One region of the Enterococcus mediterraneensis genome, then DNA from elsewhere that is predicted to be linked to it. Evidence: riboswitches for the same ligand, from Rfam matches in the RefSeq annotation. Region 1 holds a riboswitch; the other holds the start of a gene.
What was found. Region 1 has a riboswitch for thiamine pyrophosphate ahead of thiT (energy-coupled thiamine transporter ThiT). Riboswitches for the same ligand answer to the same signal wherever they lie in the genome.
Positions count from the first base shown of each region.

Region 1 (9,085 bases):
ATAATGGGCAAAATACTTTTTGGTTTCATAATATCCTAATTGGTAATTGCGCTGGGATCGTTCAGCGTCAAACACCAAAAAACTGCCCAATGTCCATTTAGAATGCAGGTGGATGATAGGAATATTTTCCGGTACCTCCATTTTTTTCGCCGGACCAGGACTCTGAACATCCACAACGATACATTCTGTCGCTCCTTCTTGAATCGCCACATCGATCGGCAAATTATTGCGATAACCGCCATCCATATAGAGCTCCCCGGCGATCTCCTTGGTTTTCATCGCTGGATAGAAGGAAGCGGAAGCGATCAGCCAATCAATACTTGTGCTTAGATCCTGCAGATCGATCTCTTGCACCACTTCTTTGAAATCAGTTAAGCGCGTACTGCAAACAAGCAGACGCGGTGGATTTTCTTGACATTTATCCGCTGAAAAATTTTGCTGGATCAATTCTTTTAAAGGCTCTGTACTCGCGCCGTTTTCTTTTAAAGCTGTCAGGGTCAGGGAGCGGATCTGGCTCAGCAGCGCTGACAGCGACTGATTTTCGATCGCAGCGGCCGGAAATTGCAAAACAGATCCCGTGTTGATCTGCAGCCAAAGATTTTTTGCTGCCTCCCAGTCTCCTTGCAGGATCAATCCCCCATTCAACGCCCCAACAGAAGTGCCTGTAATCAGTTCAAACGTAAGTCCTTCTTCTTCTAAAGCTTGCCAGACACCGATTTGATAAGCCCCGTGAGCACCGCCGCCCCCCAATACCAGCGCTGTATGGTAACGGCATTGTTTTGTCATGCCGTCAGAATTTGAAATATAGCCTTCAGCCTGCAACCATTGCTGAAAGGCTCGATCCAATTCGACAGGCAAATGGATCTTCTGTAAAAAACGCTTCTTGGCAAAGACTTCAACTGCATTGCTTGCTTCCTTCCATGTCACTGACTCCCCAAAAAACAACAGATTTTTAAGCATCAGTGTTTCCGCTTCCACAATACACTGTAAAAAAAACTGATGTGAACCGGTTTTGATCCACCATGCTTCTTGACGTTTGATTGCTTGTAAAAATTCTCTGCGTCCTTGTTCATGGCTGTCAAAAAAAGGAAGAATCAATTGACTTCTTTGAAAATCCGGTTGATATTCGATAAACTCAGAAGGATATAGCTGTTCAACGATCATGTCTTCACCACCCTCTTTTCCAGTATAACAAAAAAGAGGAAGAGTGAGAAAAGACAGGACTGGGGACCATACTTCTTGTAAGACAAAAAAGCCGCGACAGATGCTTGGCTGATAGCTGTACATCTGTCGCGGTCTGCTTGTTTGCCCGCGGCTTTTATTTATCACCGTTCATAAAATAATCAATACGTTTTTTGTTCCAAATTGAAAGCATCTTGCATCGCTTTTGTTGCTTTGTCGATAGGCGTCACTTCCTGCAGTTCTCCTTGTACAACGATCCGATCTGTACCGGCATCATCATTACAGGTGATCAATGTGGATAATTTTTTCCCGGGAACTACATCGATCCATTCTACCGCTGTTGGCGGCACCACTTTTTTGACCTGTGTTTTATAGGTATATATATGAGCCAGATCGGTCAAATAAAAGAGGTCCCCAACTTTGACATCTTCCAATGGCCTAAATAACAAGCCTTCTTCTAGTGCACGGTGGCTGGCAAGCGCGTAGTTGCCTTCTCCCATTTTTTGATTAGGATCCAATGTCCCTGCCCCCCACAAAAGCGCTTCGTTGGAGAGTCCTTTAAAGATCGGCAGATTGATTTTGACGCTAGGAACTGAGACACCGCCAATCACCGGCAAGCGTTTATTGCTGAACTGCGCTCTTAATACAGCCTCAGGACTGGCAGATTTGACCGCATCAAAATCAAAAGGCTCATCGGCTTTGAGATTTTTTTGTATTTCTTCATGAGTGATGGTCGCAACTGCATATTTTTCTCCATTGGATTTGATCAAATAATTTTTGATCTGGTCACTGAAAATAAGTGCTAATCCTACCACTAACAAAAGAAATAACAGGAAATTGATCAACCAATTTTTAAGACGAGATTTTTTTTTCGTTGCCATACGCTTTTCTCCATTTCTTTAATAGGTTTACTATACCATATCCGCCTCTATTTCACGTTTAAAAGCCATCAAATTTCCTATTTTAGCCATTGAAACGTTCATCTTTCATCTTTTTCAGTGATATTTTGTCAAAAACAGCGAACTTTAGAAAATAGCACCTTTGTAATAAAATTTTAAAGGAAAAGAAACAAGCTTTTAGCGCCGGTTTGTTGTAAAATAAAAACACACAGGGAATTGGAGGGGTAGGTTAAAATGACAAAAATGGTTTATGTTCATATCGATACTACAAGTAATGCCGTTTTGTCAAGGAGCATCACTACCTCAGATTTTACGCGAGGAATCATCCACCAACCCAAAAACCTCCTGCTTTTAGATCCTTCCAGTGATTATGGCGAATACGAATCCCACACAGGTATGAAGATTTTGCGAGGCAGCGAAGCGATCGGCGATTTTTTCAATGCGATCAATCGCGGCCGTGTGCAAGAAGAGATCAAGTGGATTGATTTCAATGACAACTCCATGATCAAAGAATTGACACCTTTGGAAATTTCAGAGCTATTGTATTTTGGACATATGAAAACACATCTTCATTCGCCCTTTTTCTATAAATTACAAAATAATTTCGTTTATTTCGATTTGAAAGATGATCTGACACGGATCTATTATCGTTATTTAGATGAATTTTACCGGATTTTAGCGGATAAATTGACACGGATCGTATTAGAACGGATCAATGAGCGCCGCTCTTTCTTCCGCAAAGCGACTTCTGTTGACAAATTGGATATCGAACTGCTGAGAGGATTAAAAGGATTGTTTCAAGAAGGAATCCTCTTTTGTTTTGAGCATACCGAGTTAGTCGACAAGGAGTACCGTATACCGATCTACATCGTAGAAGATGCCGGTCTGCGCAAACAGGAAAGTCAGTATCTTGAAGATATGCGTGTAGCTACTTTGACTTATCATACTGTCAAACGGACTTGGAAAATCGACTACGAAGATGAAGATCTGATCTTTTTGCCAAATTAAAAACGTTTCTTCCACTGCTGCGACGTGCCAGCACAGAAGAAACGTTTTTTTATTTGGCTGTTAATGACGTTCCTGTTTTAGGTGTAAATAATTGCGGTGTGATCGTATAAACGACAACTACTACCACGGCAGTCACCACAGCGGTTGCTAAGCCTGAGGCACTGTTCATTACAAGCGAGTACAGCCACGGCTTCATCCCCCACTGGGCATAAGAGCCCCAAAAGACCCATCCGGCAATAAAGTGCCAAATATATCGCGCCAGCGCGCCGACAAATGCCCCTTGGATCAAGGTTACTTTGACCTTGGTGGTTTTTCCTTCAGAAATCGCCTGCTTCAACTTCCAAGCATACAGCCCCGCAAAACCGGCAAATGTAAATGCGATCGGATATTCGATCAAAACTTGGATCACACTAAGATACCACACTTTGCCCAAAGGAAAATGCAGCAGCCCCCAGATCGCGCCTGCTGCCAGACCTGGTTTCCATCCTCGCCGCAAAGCAAAGATCGTCAATGGGATCTGTCCTAACGAAATCGAAAAACTGGCTCCTATATCTAGCGGGATCATCGATAAAACCATCGCCAACGCCGCGATGATCGTTCCTTCCACCCAGATCCTGATCGTTTTGTTCATAAAAAAGCTCCTCCTTTTAGAACCGTCACAATTCACAAAGGAGAAGCATCATCTACTTCTAGCTCCGTCACAATTCCTACGTTCGAATGATCGAAACAGGTACGAAGGGTTTAGAGTTTCCTCAATCTCAGCCCGAATGGACTCCCCTTTGTGAGCGCGTTCTATTTAATTTTTGATACGAACCAAGAATACCACATTTTTGGGAAAATGGAAGGGATTTGTTTGGTTGAGTGGGTTTTATAACCCTAGTATATTTCTTCTATGTTTCACGTGTAACTTTCTCTTTAAGAACCACGATATGAAAATAACCACTGAGCAGCCTTGATTAACTAGTCCAGATGCCTACCATACTATGATTCTGATTCAAATCATAGTTGGATCTTCTATGTTGTATTTTTTTATCAACTTGACGATCTGCACCCCACAACTCCCAAAAATCACAACACAGCCTACCAAGATCCACATGAGCATTTTAGGCGAAATAGCCATGACTGTGGGGGTAACTAGTGAAAAGACTGCTGTACATCCGCGTACTAAACCATAAGAAAAACCAGTCATCGATGCACGAGTATGCATTGGATAAAAAAGTTGGCTCCATGTTTTATAAAGAGATTCTCCGCATAAAACAGTGGACATGGAATAAAAAATATAGGCTACTGCAAAAATAAGCCACTGTTTCGTAAAGATCCCCGCTACTACAAAGGAAACAAACGCGACAAAAATACCAATATACATCATTGGATACCGTCGTTTAGTATCAGCTATTTTTAAATACCACACATTAACTAAAAAACATAAAATATTAGCAAGTAATGCAATCAATGATGCGGTAGCAACAGTTTTTCCCGAGACTGTTACGAGAAAATAATTGATAAATGAACCCCAAGTATTTGCTGGAAGATTCCATGCTAAATAAAAAAGTGTCAGCAGTAGGATTGAAACTACATATTTACGTTCTTTGAACAACGTACGCAGAGGGATCTTTTCTTGTGAATAAATCTGGTCCTTCTGTTGTTTAGCAGCAAGTTCTTCTTCGATATTTTTAAAAGAAGAAGAAAACATGCGAACAGTCCAATTAATAAAGGCAATGACTGCTATCACTCCAAAAATCACAAATGTAGCATGATTACCTAATCCTCCTGTCAGAGAACCGATCAATTGTGACAGCAAGATACCAATCGTCCAAAAAAGCTGAGTACCCGCAATTGCTTTTCCATAATCATCTTTTGTCATTCGTTCAGAAATCACCGCAAGTGATGTGGGTAAATCTGCTCCGGAGGCAAACCCTGCAATAACAACGCCTATAAGAATCATTGGAAGTGACTGGGCAAGAGCTAAAATCACCGAACCGAGCGCTACGAAAAAGATATCTACATTGAAGACACGCACACGACCAAATTTATCAGATAACCATCCGCCGGCAAACGACCCAAGGGCAACAGCCGCTGTTAAAAGGGTCGATATCAATCCAACGATCCACGGATTAAGAGAAAACTTCGCGGTCCATAATGGCAACGCGACACCTGTAGAGACTAGCAGAGCGGAGTCTAGGTAAGACGCAATCCCTGCAACGACAACTAATGGCAGAGAAGAAGAATCCTGAAATTTACTTTTCAAAAAATTCATCGTATATCCCTCCGATTTTTAGCTTAGATACTTAGGTATCAAATAAGCCGGCGTACATGACCAAGCATGACAATATGAAGAAACAATCGGACTTCCATAAGGAGAAAAGTCTTGTTCTTCGGGTTTGAAGGCTTCCCAGAAAGTATCTGCTCCTAGAGAAATCATCTTTCCCCAATAATCTTTCATCAATTGAACTGCCTCTTCTTGAAGATCAGCCACAAAAAGTGCTTCAACGATATGGTGATACATATACGGCGTTGCAATGCCAGTAATTGGGAACTGCGTACGGATCATTTCCTGCATGATTTTTTTGTTTTCTTCCGGCGTCATTACCTCGGCAAGCACCATCCATACTTGACTTGCTGTGTTTATCTCGCCATTTTCTTCCACGATAAACTGCCCAGCTGCTTTATCAAATAACGTTTGGCGTGAAAAAGCAATCATGCGATCAAGCAAATCGCGATATTCTGGGAGCTCTTCCTCGCCCATTTTTTCAGCAAGGGAAATGAAGCGTTTAAGACTGTAAATAAACACAGCTTGACCTGCTGTCTCTTTATTAAATTCATTTGACCAATCAATAAACACTGGATAATCTTCTGTAAGTTGCAATCGTCCTTCTGAATCTACTAAATTTTTCGCATAATCTATTTGTTTCTTCGCTACACTGTACAAATCTTCCAGTACACCGGTATCTCCTGTATGTTCAACAAAATCCGAAAGTATTGCTGCAAAAAACAGACTGTAATCAAATAAAAACGTATCATCAGGTATCAAATTAGGAGCAGTAAAAACATTTGCCGGGATCTTCCCTTCATCTGTTGTCATTCCGCCAAAAAGATATAAGCAGCGTTTCACCAAAGAAAGATCATTAAATGTATAGTAGTTTGCTAATGCTTGGAGACGCAGATCCCCAATCCATAAACGGCGATCCCGCTTCGGTCCATCTTCAAATACTTCCTGCATACAGTCCAGCAATGTTTTCACTGAAGTGTCGTAAATTGTTTTTAGTTCTTCATCGGTAATATCGAATTCTGGAAGCTGCGACATGGACACACAACTTTCAGCAAGAAATTCAGGATTAGAAAATGACGCTTTCCATTTAGGAGAAGAATCAATTACTGTAAGTTCGATATATCGGCATGAGTACCGCCGAGGTAATTCTAGGACTGCCGGAAGAACGTCAATATGAACATATTCTTCCTGAATCCACGAACGTGACAACCAACCATCATAATCGGCAGCATTTGCCGGAAGCTCAGCGGGTACTTCTGCGAATTTCATCTTCAAGTATAATGGAGCATCCATGGGAGAACCAACAGAATCGATAGAAATATTGAATGTTCCCACATAATGATTCCCCAGATCTAAAATCAGTGATTCATCACGTCCCAATGTTTGTTCAGGAAGCTTCTCGATCGATTGGCTGCTTGGTACAACCTTGTAACCATTCAAGTATTGGTCATCTTTTTCCACTATTCCTAATGCGATTGGTTTGACCAATGTTTTCAAAATCTTAGGTGTATTAGTGATCGCCTTTTTTAAAAGTTTTTCATCATGATTCCATACTACATCATTGTTGATTTGGAAAGTAAATGCCATTTTTTCCACCCTTTTCTTTTAATAAAAAGCCCGCCAGCCGTAGCTTTTGGGCTATTTGTGTTCTATACATTGCTTGTGTGAGAAACGGGAGCTTCTTCTACGTCAGTTTCAGAGGTTCCGTATTTTTTTTGAAGGTTGATCATGATCATTCCGGAAATAAAGGCCAGCACAACGATTCCTGCAAAACCGTACATCGAAGTGGTAATGCGACCTGGAGCCACCAAGAATGGGGTTACAAAAGCAAAGAGACCGCAGCATAACCGTGAAAAACCATTGATGAATCCTTGCATTGAAGCACGAGCTTCAACCGGAAACGACTCTTGGGTCCATACTTTATACATTGCTTCGCCAGCAAGTGGATTCCCAAAATTATAAAAGGCGATCGTAATTGCCAAAGCAATGAAGCCAGCTCCACCGCCTAAAAGTGCCATACCCATCATGGCTGCAAACTGAACAAGTGCCCCGATGACGAACGCTTTATTACGGTATTTCCCACCAGCTACTGATGAAAATGCAATCGTTGTAATCAACGAAACAACATTTAGTACGATTCCTAAACCTGTTGCTTGTGCTTGTGATGCGCCAGCATTAGTTAATGCATAGGTTTGGAATTGTCCCCAAGTATTGGCTAACAGATTCCAGCAGACATAAAAGACTAAAATAACTGCAAACATACCAGCATATTTATTTTTATTTTTACCAAAAAGGACAGTACGGAAATTGACATTTTTCACATCTTCCGCATGAGTGGCTTGCTGTTCCATATTACGATGTTCAGCTGCTTCATGAAACGCTGCGAATTTCTTAGAAAGTGTGCGCCATGCCCATGTGAATACCGCGAACGTAAAGAGGATCGCCATAACAATGCGAGCACCAAGTACACCTTGAATCCCTGACAATAAGAATGAACAAATGTAAGAAATAAAAACACCGATTTGCCAATAAATTTGTGTAGATGATACTAATTTAGCCGAAGTTGTTTCATCAGGTGAATCTGTTGAGACAACTGTAAGTGAGATTGGCAAATCTGCGCCAGAAGCAAAGCCCATTATGATTGCTCCAATCAGCAGCATGACGAATGAATTTGACAACATGCACAGTCCAGCACCAATTGCATAGAATAAGTTCAACCAATTAAATGATTTATATAATCCAAAACCTTTTGTGATATACCCGGCTAATAAGGACCCAAACGCGATCGCGAAAGTCAAGCCCCCTGATACTATTCCCACCTGTCCGGCAGACATATCCAAACCATTAGCCCATACCGGAATCGTAGCAGACAATCCAACAATACAACCAGATCCTAGCATTGATCCAATGCCGGCAGCTGTAGCTAAAGGACGGTATTCTTTTACTAAGTTTGACGAATCTTTTGCCATTTCCTATTTCCTCCTAATTTCTCTATAAAATTATCAGTTAACTAAAAGCGGTATCACATAGCTGTTCTCCTTGTGTAAAACCCTTTCACAACTAACAAAATATATGATAGTCGCTAGAAAGCATTTTCGCTATAGCAAAACAACAGTCTTTTCTTATCCAAATTACAGATTGGTTGCATACAAAAAAGCAGATGCTTTTTAAGCATCTGCTCGTTTTCTGTATTCTTTAGGTGTTTCTTTTGTAAATTTCGCAAACAGTTTATACAAAGACGGGACCGACTGAAAACCAATCTCAAATGAAATTTCTTCTAACGATTTATCTGATTCCCGTATCAATTCACATGCGTATTCATAGCGTTTCTGGTTAACTATTTCCTGAAAAGAATAGCCAAAACTTTGTTTCAATTTGTTCGATATATAATTGGGATTATAGCCAAAATGCTTGGATAAATCCGCCAAAGTCAATGTTGTAAAATTTATATCGATATACTGCAATATATGAAGCAGTTGGGCGTCTGAAGCTCGAAAATCTTCTAGGTTTTCTTCTTCTAAATGACGTGTCAACTCAATCAGTAAAAGAGACAACATCAAATTCAAGGCCCGCTCATAAAATTTTTCTTTTTTAAAGTATTCAATCAATATACGTTCCAACAATGACTGGACCTCTGCTACCCCTCCACATTGAAAATGAATAAAGGCGTTATGTTCACTATTCTTCTTGGAAGCATTCAATATAAATTCATTAACTAAACTATTCG
Region 1 covers NZ_UWOP01000001.1:1,132,227-1,141,311, forward strand. Annotated here, with positions in the region: gene EFB00_RS05515 (patatin-like phospholipase family protein) at 1-1,164, opposite strand, end outside; gene EFB00_RS05520 (class A sortase) at 1,344-2,063, opposite strand; gene EFB00_RS05525 (hypothetical protein) at 2,316-3,089, shown strand; gene thiT (energy-coupled thiamine transporter ThiT) at 3,139-3,720, opposite strand; TPP riboswitch at 3,777-3,878, opposite strand; gene EFB00_RS05535 (MFS transporter) at 4,084-5,346, opposite strand; gene EFB00_RS05540 (alpha-L-rhamnosidase-related protein) at 5,365-6,945, opposite strand; gene EFB00_RS05545 (MFS transporter) at 7,008-8,327, opposite strand; gene EFB00_RS05550 (AraC family transcriptional regulator) at 8,526-9,085, opposite strand, start outside.

Region 2 (9,085 bases), 190 kb from region 1:
GGAATCTTTAGAAATCGTTTGGATTGTGGCAAATAAATATTTCGCCTTTAGATCTTTACTATTTCCTGACAAAATACCGTAATCAGATTCAGACCCACCTAAAACTTTCTTGAAGGTCTCCATCGCTTTTTTTAGGATTTGTTCCCGATGTACAATAAAAAGCATTCTTTTTGGCTTTACTTGTGCTACATCAAAAGCAGCTAAGTAGGTTTTACCCGTACCTGTTGCTGAAATAACCAGGCCTTTTGTTTGTTCTTCTTGCCGCAGATACTTTAAACTCTCCAAGGCAGCTTTTTGCATTTTATTCGGTACGATATAACCTGCATCAACTTCTGTTGTGGTCACAGTTAAGAGTTTTGTTACTTCAGTTTCTTGATACTGTTCCTTGAATTTAGTCAACCAAGCTCGTGTAAGTGGCTGGGCCTCTGCCCATTCTTTCTCCAGATGCTGACGAATACTTGCTAGCATCTCCCCTTGATCGAAGGAGGTCAATTTTACGTTCCATTCATAATTCAGTTTCAACGCCTGCATCGTTAAATTAGAGCTTCCAATAATGAATGATTCATACTCTTTTTGTTTAAACAAATATCCTTTTGCATGGAATCCTTCTTTTTTAGAAATACGAACTTCTAGATTAGGGATATTTAATAATGACTCAAAAACATCTGGGTGGTTGAAGCTCAAATACGTCGAAGTGAGAATCCTTCCAGTTATACCGCGTTCTGCTAAATCTGCAAGTTGTACCTTGATAGCATTCAATCCGCTTTGAGTAATAAAAGCTACAGATAAAATAAAGTCTAAGCAACTAGCGAATTCTTCTTGTAAAGTATTTAAGAAGAATTCCTTCTTTTCTGGCCGATTGACGATAAAGCGTGGATTCAATGTACCACTATCTATTTTTTGATCAATAAAAGCTTTATGGAGTGCCTGCTCTAAAATATGGGTATCAATCATTTCCTACACCTTCTGTTATCAATTTATCTACAGTTGGTAAGTCAGCTGGTGCCCACTCTAACTCGCTCAATTGGGTTGGTTTAAGCCATTTAAGTTGAATATGCTCTGTTAATTCTGGCTTTCCTTTTTTCAAATGGCAAATAAAAGTAGTTAAATGAACAATACCAAAATCATATTCATAGGCCGTTGTTACAAACTCCGGCTCTATGATATCAACTTGAATTTTAAGTTCTTCTGATAATTCTCGTTGTAATGCTTCAACCGGTTTTTCCCCAGTTTCAATCTTCCCACCTGGAAATTCCCATAAATTGGCTAATGCTCGCCCTGGTCCTCGTTGACAACATAAAATTTCGCCATCCTGAACTAAAATCGCGCCAACTACAAAAATGTCTTTTTTCCCCATCGATTTATTCACCTTTTTTCCTTCTTACGTAGACTCAGGATCTCATAAAATCAATAGGCTTGCAACCTGACAATATACAAAACCCCCATTTTAGTTTTTAGCTAAAATAGGGGTTCTATCAATTTATCTGCTCCGTTAACAATAGGTTTGCCAATAGAAAACACTCCTTGAATATTCAAGAAGTGTATCCCTTATTGATTCACAAAAATATTCCAAACCTTTGAAGTAAATTCGAACAGTATTTATCTACCTATCAAAAATCCCCACTGCCAACTTCTACATTTCATCAATCTTCGCATTCGGCTATTTCAGTGAAAGTTTCGGCTGGTTTATCTTTTTTTATTTGTTTGATCAAAACGATTGCTAGTAAAACAATGACTGCGCCAAAAAGGGGTGTATAGGTGATCCCCATTGTGTCAGTAACTTGTGCTCCAACAGTCGAGCCTAAAGTGATACCGATATTGAAAGCTGCGATATTAAAGGCAGAAGCTAATGTAATATCCTCAGGCACATATTTTTCAGCTAATTGGACGACATACAGCTGCAAGCCAGGTACATTCATAAATGCAAACAGCCCTAACAATATCGCTCCTAATAATCCTAGGATACTGTTTCCAATCAAAATCGTGACGAACAGAAAAACCAACGATGCCAGTAACAGCTCAAACATTTTGATCAATGACGCAAGAGGTTTTTCATTGGCTAAGCGGCCGCCGATCGTATTTCCTACAGCTACCATCACACCGTAAACGATCAAAATGATCACGACTGCATTGGCAGAAAAACCAAAGTCTTCCAAAATCGGTGAAAGATACGTATATGCCGCAAATGTACCGCCGTAACCAAACGCCGTGATCAAAAAAGACAGCACTAAAGGTTTATTGGTAAATATCCGGACAGACCCTTTTAAATCGACTTTTCCAGGAATCGGCAGATGACGAGGAACCAAAAAAATGCTGGCAATCAATCCAAGCAGACCAACGGCGGCAATAAAGATAAACGACATGTTCCAAATTGTCTGTTGTCCGATGAAAGTTCCCAACGGTACACCGGTGACAGTAGCGACGGTTAAGCCGGTAAACATGATGGCGATTGCGCTAGCGCGGCGTGATGGAACGACGACATCAGCGGCGATCACTGTTGAAACAGACATAAAGATTCCGTGAGCAAGTGCTGCTAAAATCCGTCCTACGATCAAAATCATAAAAGTCGGTGCGAATGCAGCCAGCAGATTACCGCTGATAAATAGGAGCATGATCCCGATCATCAAGTTGCGACGATTCCATTTACCAGTCAAAATAGTCAATAAAGGAGCCCCGATCGTTACTCCCAAGGCATATAAAGAGACGGTCAGTCCGGCTTGGGCCAATGTAACATTGAAACTTTTAACGATCATCGGCAGCAAACCAACGCTGATAAATTCCGTTGAGCCAATTGCAAAGGCATTGATGGCAAGTGCTAATAATGTTAAGTTTGGTGAGATTTTCTTTTCCATTTTTTTCCTCCAAAAAAATTATTTGTAAGCTACGAGAAGATACTATATACTGTTAATGATTTTTTGATAAGTACCCACTTTTTTGTACTATAGGTACTTTTTAGTAACTTTTTGATTGTACCAAGGTTTTAAAGGAGGATTTTTTTTTTGGAAAATCGTGCATATATGATCGGTGTGGAAGCAACGATGGATGTTATCGGGGGAAAATGGAAACCAATCATTCTTTGTAATCTTCGCCATGGACCGATGCGGCCTAGCGACTTGAAACGAGGGATCACCGGGATCAGCCAAAAAATGCTGACACAACAACTTCGGGAATTAGAAGACGACAAGATTATTGATCGGAAAGTCTATCAGCAAGTCCCACCAAAAGTTGAATATTCATTAAGCGAATATGGCGAAAGTCTTTCAGATATTTTAGATAGTTTATGCAGTTGGGGCGAACAGCATGTCGCGCATCTGCAAGATGAAGGACAATCCGTTTATTTGAAGGCAAATTAAAAAAACTGCGGCATAAGTTTTTCAAGCTAAAAGTATCCAAACTGTATAACTCTCTCACAAAAATCAATCTTGTTTTTCTGAGTAATCAATACAGTTTGAAGATTTATTTAGCATTGACTTATGTCACAGTTTTTTTAGTTGATAGAAATATCATCAACGATCGTCGCCCAATGATTCGTCGGTCCATGACCGTGTCCGACAAAGATCGGCTGACTGATCGCCGCTTGAATAAATTTCTTTCCGATTATGATCGCTGTTTTCAAGTCTGTACCTTTCGCCAGTTCAGCGGCGATACATGCTGAAAAAGTGTCGCCGGTGCCGTGAGTATTGGCGGTGGCTACTCGTGGCGCACTCATCCAAAAGCTTTCTCCAGAGGCCAACAAAACAAAATCGGCCGCCGCTTTATTTTGACTGTGCCCGCCTTTGACCACTACGTTTTGTGGGCCAAGTACTTGCAACTTTTTGGCTGCAGCGATCATTTCCTGATCCGTGACGATACGTTCACCGATGATCACTTCCGCCTCCGGCAAATTCGGTGTCACGATCGCAGCTAACGGCAGCAGTTTTTCATTGATGGTTTTCACTGCTTCTTTTTGCAGCAGATGATGCCCGCCTTTTGCCACCATCACCGGATCCACGACTAACGGGCCAAAATCTACTTGCTTCAGTTTTTTTGCGACAGTTTCCACCCGTTCCGCATCTGCCAGCATCCCGGTTTTTGCCGCACCGATCGCAAAATCCGCGGCTAAAGAATCAAACTGCTCTTCAATAAAAGTGCTGGGGATCGCCATACTGTCTTGTACGCCATAAGTATTTTGAGCGGTCAACGCGACGATGATACTCATACCAAATGCTTTGCGGGCTTGAAAGGTCTTTAGATCAGCTTGGATCCCTGCGCCGCCGCCAGAATCAGAGCCGGCGATCGTCACGACTTGAGGTGTTTCATTCACCATTTTTTGTGCCTCCTGTTTCCTGTTACATTCTAATTTTGTAGTCCTTCTATCATTCCTATAAACTAGGGCTGTCGGCTAAAACTGCCGTGATTTTTTGTTTCAGCCGGCGGACTTTTTCGCCGACATTTTGCGCCTGCATGATCTCACTGACGATAGACACACCGGCGATACCAGTCCCGTAAAATTCCGTCAGATTTTCTTCTTTGATCCCGCCGATAGCCACACTTGGTATCGTTACAGCCTCGTTGATAGCTTTCAGTGTGGCAAGCGAGGTCAGAGAAGTGTCTTTGGTTTTTGTCGGAAAAATCGCGCCGATCCCTAAATAATCGGCACCAGTTTTTTCAGCTTCCTGGGCTCGTGCCACGGTTTTTGCAGAAACGCCTAAGATCTTTTCCGGTCCGATCAATGAACGGACGACATCCACCGGCATTTCATCATCTCCGATATGCACACCGGCAGCGTCCACAGCTAAACAAATATCCACCCGATCATTGATGATCAGCGGGATCTGATATTGATCGGTCAGCTTCTTCACCTGCAAAGCCAAGTCATAAAATTTTCCCGTCACTAATTCTTTTTCCCGCAACTGAACAAGTGTCACGCCGTTTTTACAGGCCTCTTCGATCACCGCTAAAAATTTTTCATCACTAAAATCATACCGTTCCGTTACAAGATACAAGGTCAAGTCCATTGTGTTTCCCATCCTTTCACCTCAGTCCACCAATCTTCTTCCATCAATAGCGACAATCGATTCAATGTTTCTTGTCGAAAAGCAGCCAGCCCCACCGCGGCTTTTGCCTGTTCTCCGCAAAGATTAAAATAACTAACGCCGGCGACTACCGCCGCAGCCGGTTCGACTCCAGCACCAAGCAATGCCGCGATCAGCGCCCCCACGATGTCTCCCGTACCGGTAAAACGATCCAATGAAGACACACCGTTCGTCAAACGCCAAATATGGTTCCGCCCGACGATGATATCTTGCGCACCGGTCGCTAAAAAGATCGTTTGCGGATATTTTTTGACCAATTCCTGCAAGGTTTCCGTCAATTCAGCCAACGCTTCAGCACTTTGATCCAAAACACTGCCGTCCACTCCGCGGGCATGGCTTGATAAACCGCATAGATTCCGCAACTCGGAAATATTGCCTTTGACCACTGTCGGTTGTTCCGCCACCAACTTGCGCCCCACTTGGTTCCGGATTTCACTGACTCCAAAGCCGACAAGATCCACCACAGTCGGCTTTTTTGTTTCATTTGCCAGTTTTGCCGCGGCTATCAGACTTTCCTCCCGCTCTTCTGACAGATGACCGGTATTCAATAATAAACTATCCGTTTGTTGGAACAATTCAGCAAACTCTCTTTGATCAGCCGCCATGATGGGTTTTGCCCCCACATAAAGCAGTGCATTGGCCATCGTTTCGCATGTGACTTCGTTTGTTAGACAATGGACCAGCGGCGAATTTTTTAGTGGAAATGTTTTTGAAATATCTAAATCGATCATCCTGCTATCCCTCCTGAAAATAAATACTGCCAACGTTTGAAGATGGGAGCTTTTTGTAATTTGACTAATACCACGAAGGCAATAGCTGAACCGATCAATGTTGCTCCGACAAATCTTGGCGTATAGATCAGCCAATACAGATCGTTTTGACTGCCGGTGAACCAGACCATCACCGGATAAGATAACAACGAACCGATGATCCCTGTACCGACTACTTCACCCAGCATCGACCAGATCAGCTTTTTTCCTCTACGATAAAATACCCCCGCCAAGCAGGCGCCGAATGCAGAGCCGGTCAATGCCAACGGTGGGATCCCCAGCATCAGCATGCGAATTAGTCCGCAAACCAGTGCCATTGATGTACCGTAAACCGGTCCTAACAAGACACCGGCAATAATATTCATCACGCTGGACATGGGCGCCATCCCTTCGATCCGCATGATCGGTGATAAAACAACATCTAACGCGATCATCAAAGCCAATAGCATTAGTTTATGGACTCTTTTCTCCAAATAAAAAACACCCCTTTTCGCTAAGAAGCCAAAATGGGTGCCAGAAAAAAACGGAAAAACCCAACCAAGCAAAAGTGGTCGGGTATCATCAGTCATTAGCTACATTTCCCTGCGGCAGTCTTAACTGCATCAGGTTCCATGGGTATAATCTCAGCCAAACAGCACCCCAAATGTTCCTCTTCAATTGATTTAAGTATAACATACTTTTTTTAAGGCAACTAGCTTATAATAAAGAAAAAAGAAAGGGTGTTCTTATGTTGCCTCCAGATTTTTCCGCGATACATCACGTTGCCATCATTGTTTCGGACTATCAAAAAGCCCGCCACTTTTATGTGGATATTTTGGGATTGCCTATCATTCGGGAAAATTATCGACCGGAACGACAAGACTACAAACTGGATCTGCAATTAAACGATGCTGAACTAGAGATCTTCGGGATGCAAAACCCGCCGAAACGGCCAAGCTTCCCTGAAGCTGCCGGTCTGCGCCATCTGGCATTTAAAACCAAAGATATTGAAGCGACTGTCGCTTATTTAGCTGAACAGGGCGTCGAATGCGAACCATTGCGCACCGATGATTTTACCGGTAAAAAAATGACTTTCTTCTTTGATCCCGACGGACTGCCGTTGGAACTCCATGAATAAGGATAAAATCGATACAAGGTTCTATCTGACTATTTATGTGCCTGTGACGCAAAAAAGAAGCGCCTATCCGTAAAAAACGATTGCGGATAGGTGCTTCTTTGTTTTCCAATTACAGTATCAGCAATCACGATCCCTTAGTAGCTGTCCTTCTATTTTTCCACTAACTACTTGACCGCTTGATCTTGTCAAAAATCGCCAGCCAGTCTTTTTCGAAAACGATCACCGTTGTTTTGAATTGTTGGTTTTCCGGTCTGTCAGCGACCGCATAAAGGACTTTTGCCGCCGCTTCTTTCGGATAGCCGTAAATACCGGAACTCAGCACCGGCAAAGCAAGAGAATGAAGATCATACTCATGTGCCAGCTTAAAGACCGCCTCATATGCCGCATACAATAATGCTTCTTCATTATGCTTGCCGTCAATATAGCGAGGTCCAACAGCATGAATGACATAGGTTGCCGGCAGATCGAAGGCCAGTGTGATCACCGCGCTTCCGACTGGTGTGCCGCCGATTTCTGCCATTGCTTGTTTCAGCTTAGGACCTGCTGCACGATTCAGCGCACCGTCCACGCCACCGCCGGGAACCAGCGCCGCATTTGCGGCATTGACGATCCCATCCACCTGAAAATCCAAACGCGAAATATCACCAAGTTTGATCTCAATCATCACGTCCGCTCCTTTTCTTCGTTGTGGCTATGCCTAAAACAATTCTTTTAACAAAAATTTGCGGAGATTCTTGTCCCGCAACTGACCAAAACAAAAATAAATGATCCTAGCTTCAACATTTCTCTTCATTTTGTTAAACAAGCTTCATCGTATGAACTCTCCAGATCGCTTTTACATCAGTTTTTAGAAAAGCTCAGGATGTTTGCTTTCAAAATCCGTTAACAATTCCCGGACTTCCGCTGTGGATTTCGTGTTCATCAAGCTGACCCGCAGATCGCTCGCTCCGGGGAACCCTTTGACATAGATCTTGAAAAAACGATGCAATCCAACGATAGGACGAGGGACTTGTTCCGCGTATTTATCCTGCAGATCCAGCTGCAGACGCAATAATCCGATCAGGTCTTTTGGCGAATGCTCTTGCGGCTCTTTTTCAAAGGCATAAGGATTTTTGAAAATACCGCGACCGATCATGATCCCATCGACACCGTATTTTTCCGCCAATTCCAGCCCCATTTGCCGATCCAAAATATCACCGTTGATGGTGATCAGCGTTTGCGGAGCGATCTCGTCCCGCAACTTAACGATTTGCGGGATCAATTCCCAGTGAGCATCAACTTTGCTCATTTCCTTGCGGGTCCGCAGATGGATCGAAAGATTGGCGATGTCCTGCTTCAACAAATGACTGATCCAAGGTATCATTTCAGCCTGCTCAGTAAAGCCGATCCGTGTCTTCACACTCACCGGCAAACCGCCCGCTTTCGCAGCCTCGATCAATTCCGCCGCCACATCCGGCCGCAAGATCAAGCCGCTGCCTTTGCCCCGTTCCGCGACATTCGGCACCGGACAACCCATGTTCAAATCGATCCCTTTAAAGCCCATATCCGCCAACGCGATACTCATTTGACGGAAAAATTCCGGTTTGTCCCCCCAAATATGCGCCACCATCGGCTGTTCATCTTCTGTAAAAACCAAACGACCACGAACGCTCTCGATCCCTTCCGGATGACAAAAACTATCTGAATTCGTAAACTCCGTAAAGAAAACGTCCGGCGCTCCGGCTTCTTGTACGACATGCCGGAACACGACATCCGTCACATCCTCCATCGGCGCCAATATAAAAAAGGGCTTTGGCAGTTCTGCCCAAAAATTAGTTGCCATTATGTATCTTCCTCCCAGCGCACCTCGCGCGATATCCAATAAGTATTTCAAAACAACGTTATTATACTAAGGTTTGCCGGAAGAAGCAAAATGGAGGATCGGGGGGTGGGTGTTGATGGTAATTGATATAGAGGGCTGGAACATTTTGGAGGATTGATTGCGAATAAAAAGACACTTTCCAACTTTTGGAAAGTGCCTGAAAAGTTGATATATAGATATATTAACGTTTTGAGAATTGAGAAGCTTTACGAGCTTTTTTAAGACCTGGTTGGCTGTTTTGGAATTTTATAGAGTTGAAAAA
Region 2 covers NZ_UWOP01000001.1:1,322,321-1,331,405, reverse strand. Annotated here, with positions in the region: gene EFB00_RS06495 (DEAD/DEAH box helicase) at 1-954, opposite strand, end outside; gene EFB00_RS06490 ((deoxy)nucleoside triphosphate pyrophosphohydrolase) at 947-1,357, opposite strand; gene EFB00_RS06485 (MFS transporter) at 1,644-2,852, opposite strand; gene EFB00_RS06480 (winged helix-turn-helix transcriptional regulator) at 3,000-3,353, shown strand; gene thiD (bifunctional hydroxymethylpyrimidine kinase/phosphomethylpyrimidine kinase) at 3,488-4,306, opposite strand; gene thiE (thiamine phosphate synthase) at 4,362-5,009, opposite strand; gene thiM (hydroxyethylthiazole kinase) at 4,988-5,806, opposite strand; gene thiW (energy coupling factor transporter S component ThiW) at 5,803-6,294, opposite strand; TPP riboswitch at 6,408-6,497, opposite strand; gene gloA2 (SMU1112c/YaeR family gloxylase I-like metalloprotein) at 6,573-6,962, shown strand; gene EFB00_RS06450 (macro domain-containing protein) at 7,123-7,626, opposite strand; gene EFB00_RS06445 (tRNA dihydrouridine synthase) at 7,810-8,784, opposite strand.
Region 2: it holds a riboswitch for thiamine pyrophosphate, as region 1 does, so the genes downstream of both, thiW (energy coupling factor transporter S component ThiW) here and thiT (energy-coupled thiamine transporter ThiT) in region 1, are expected to answer to the same signal.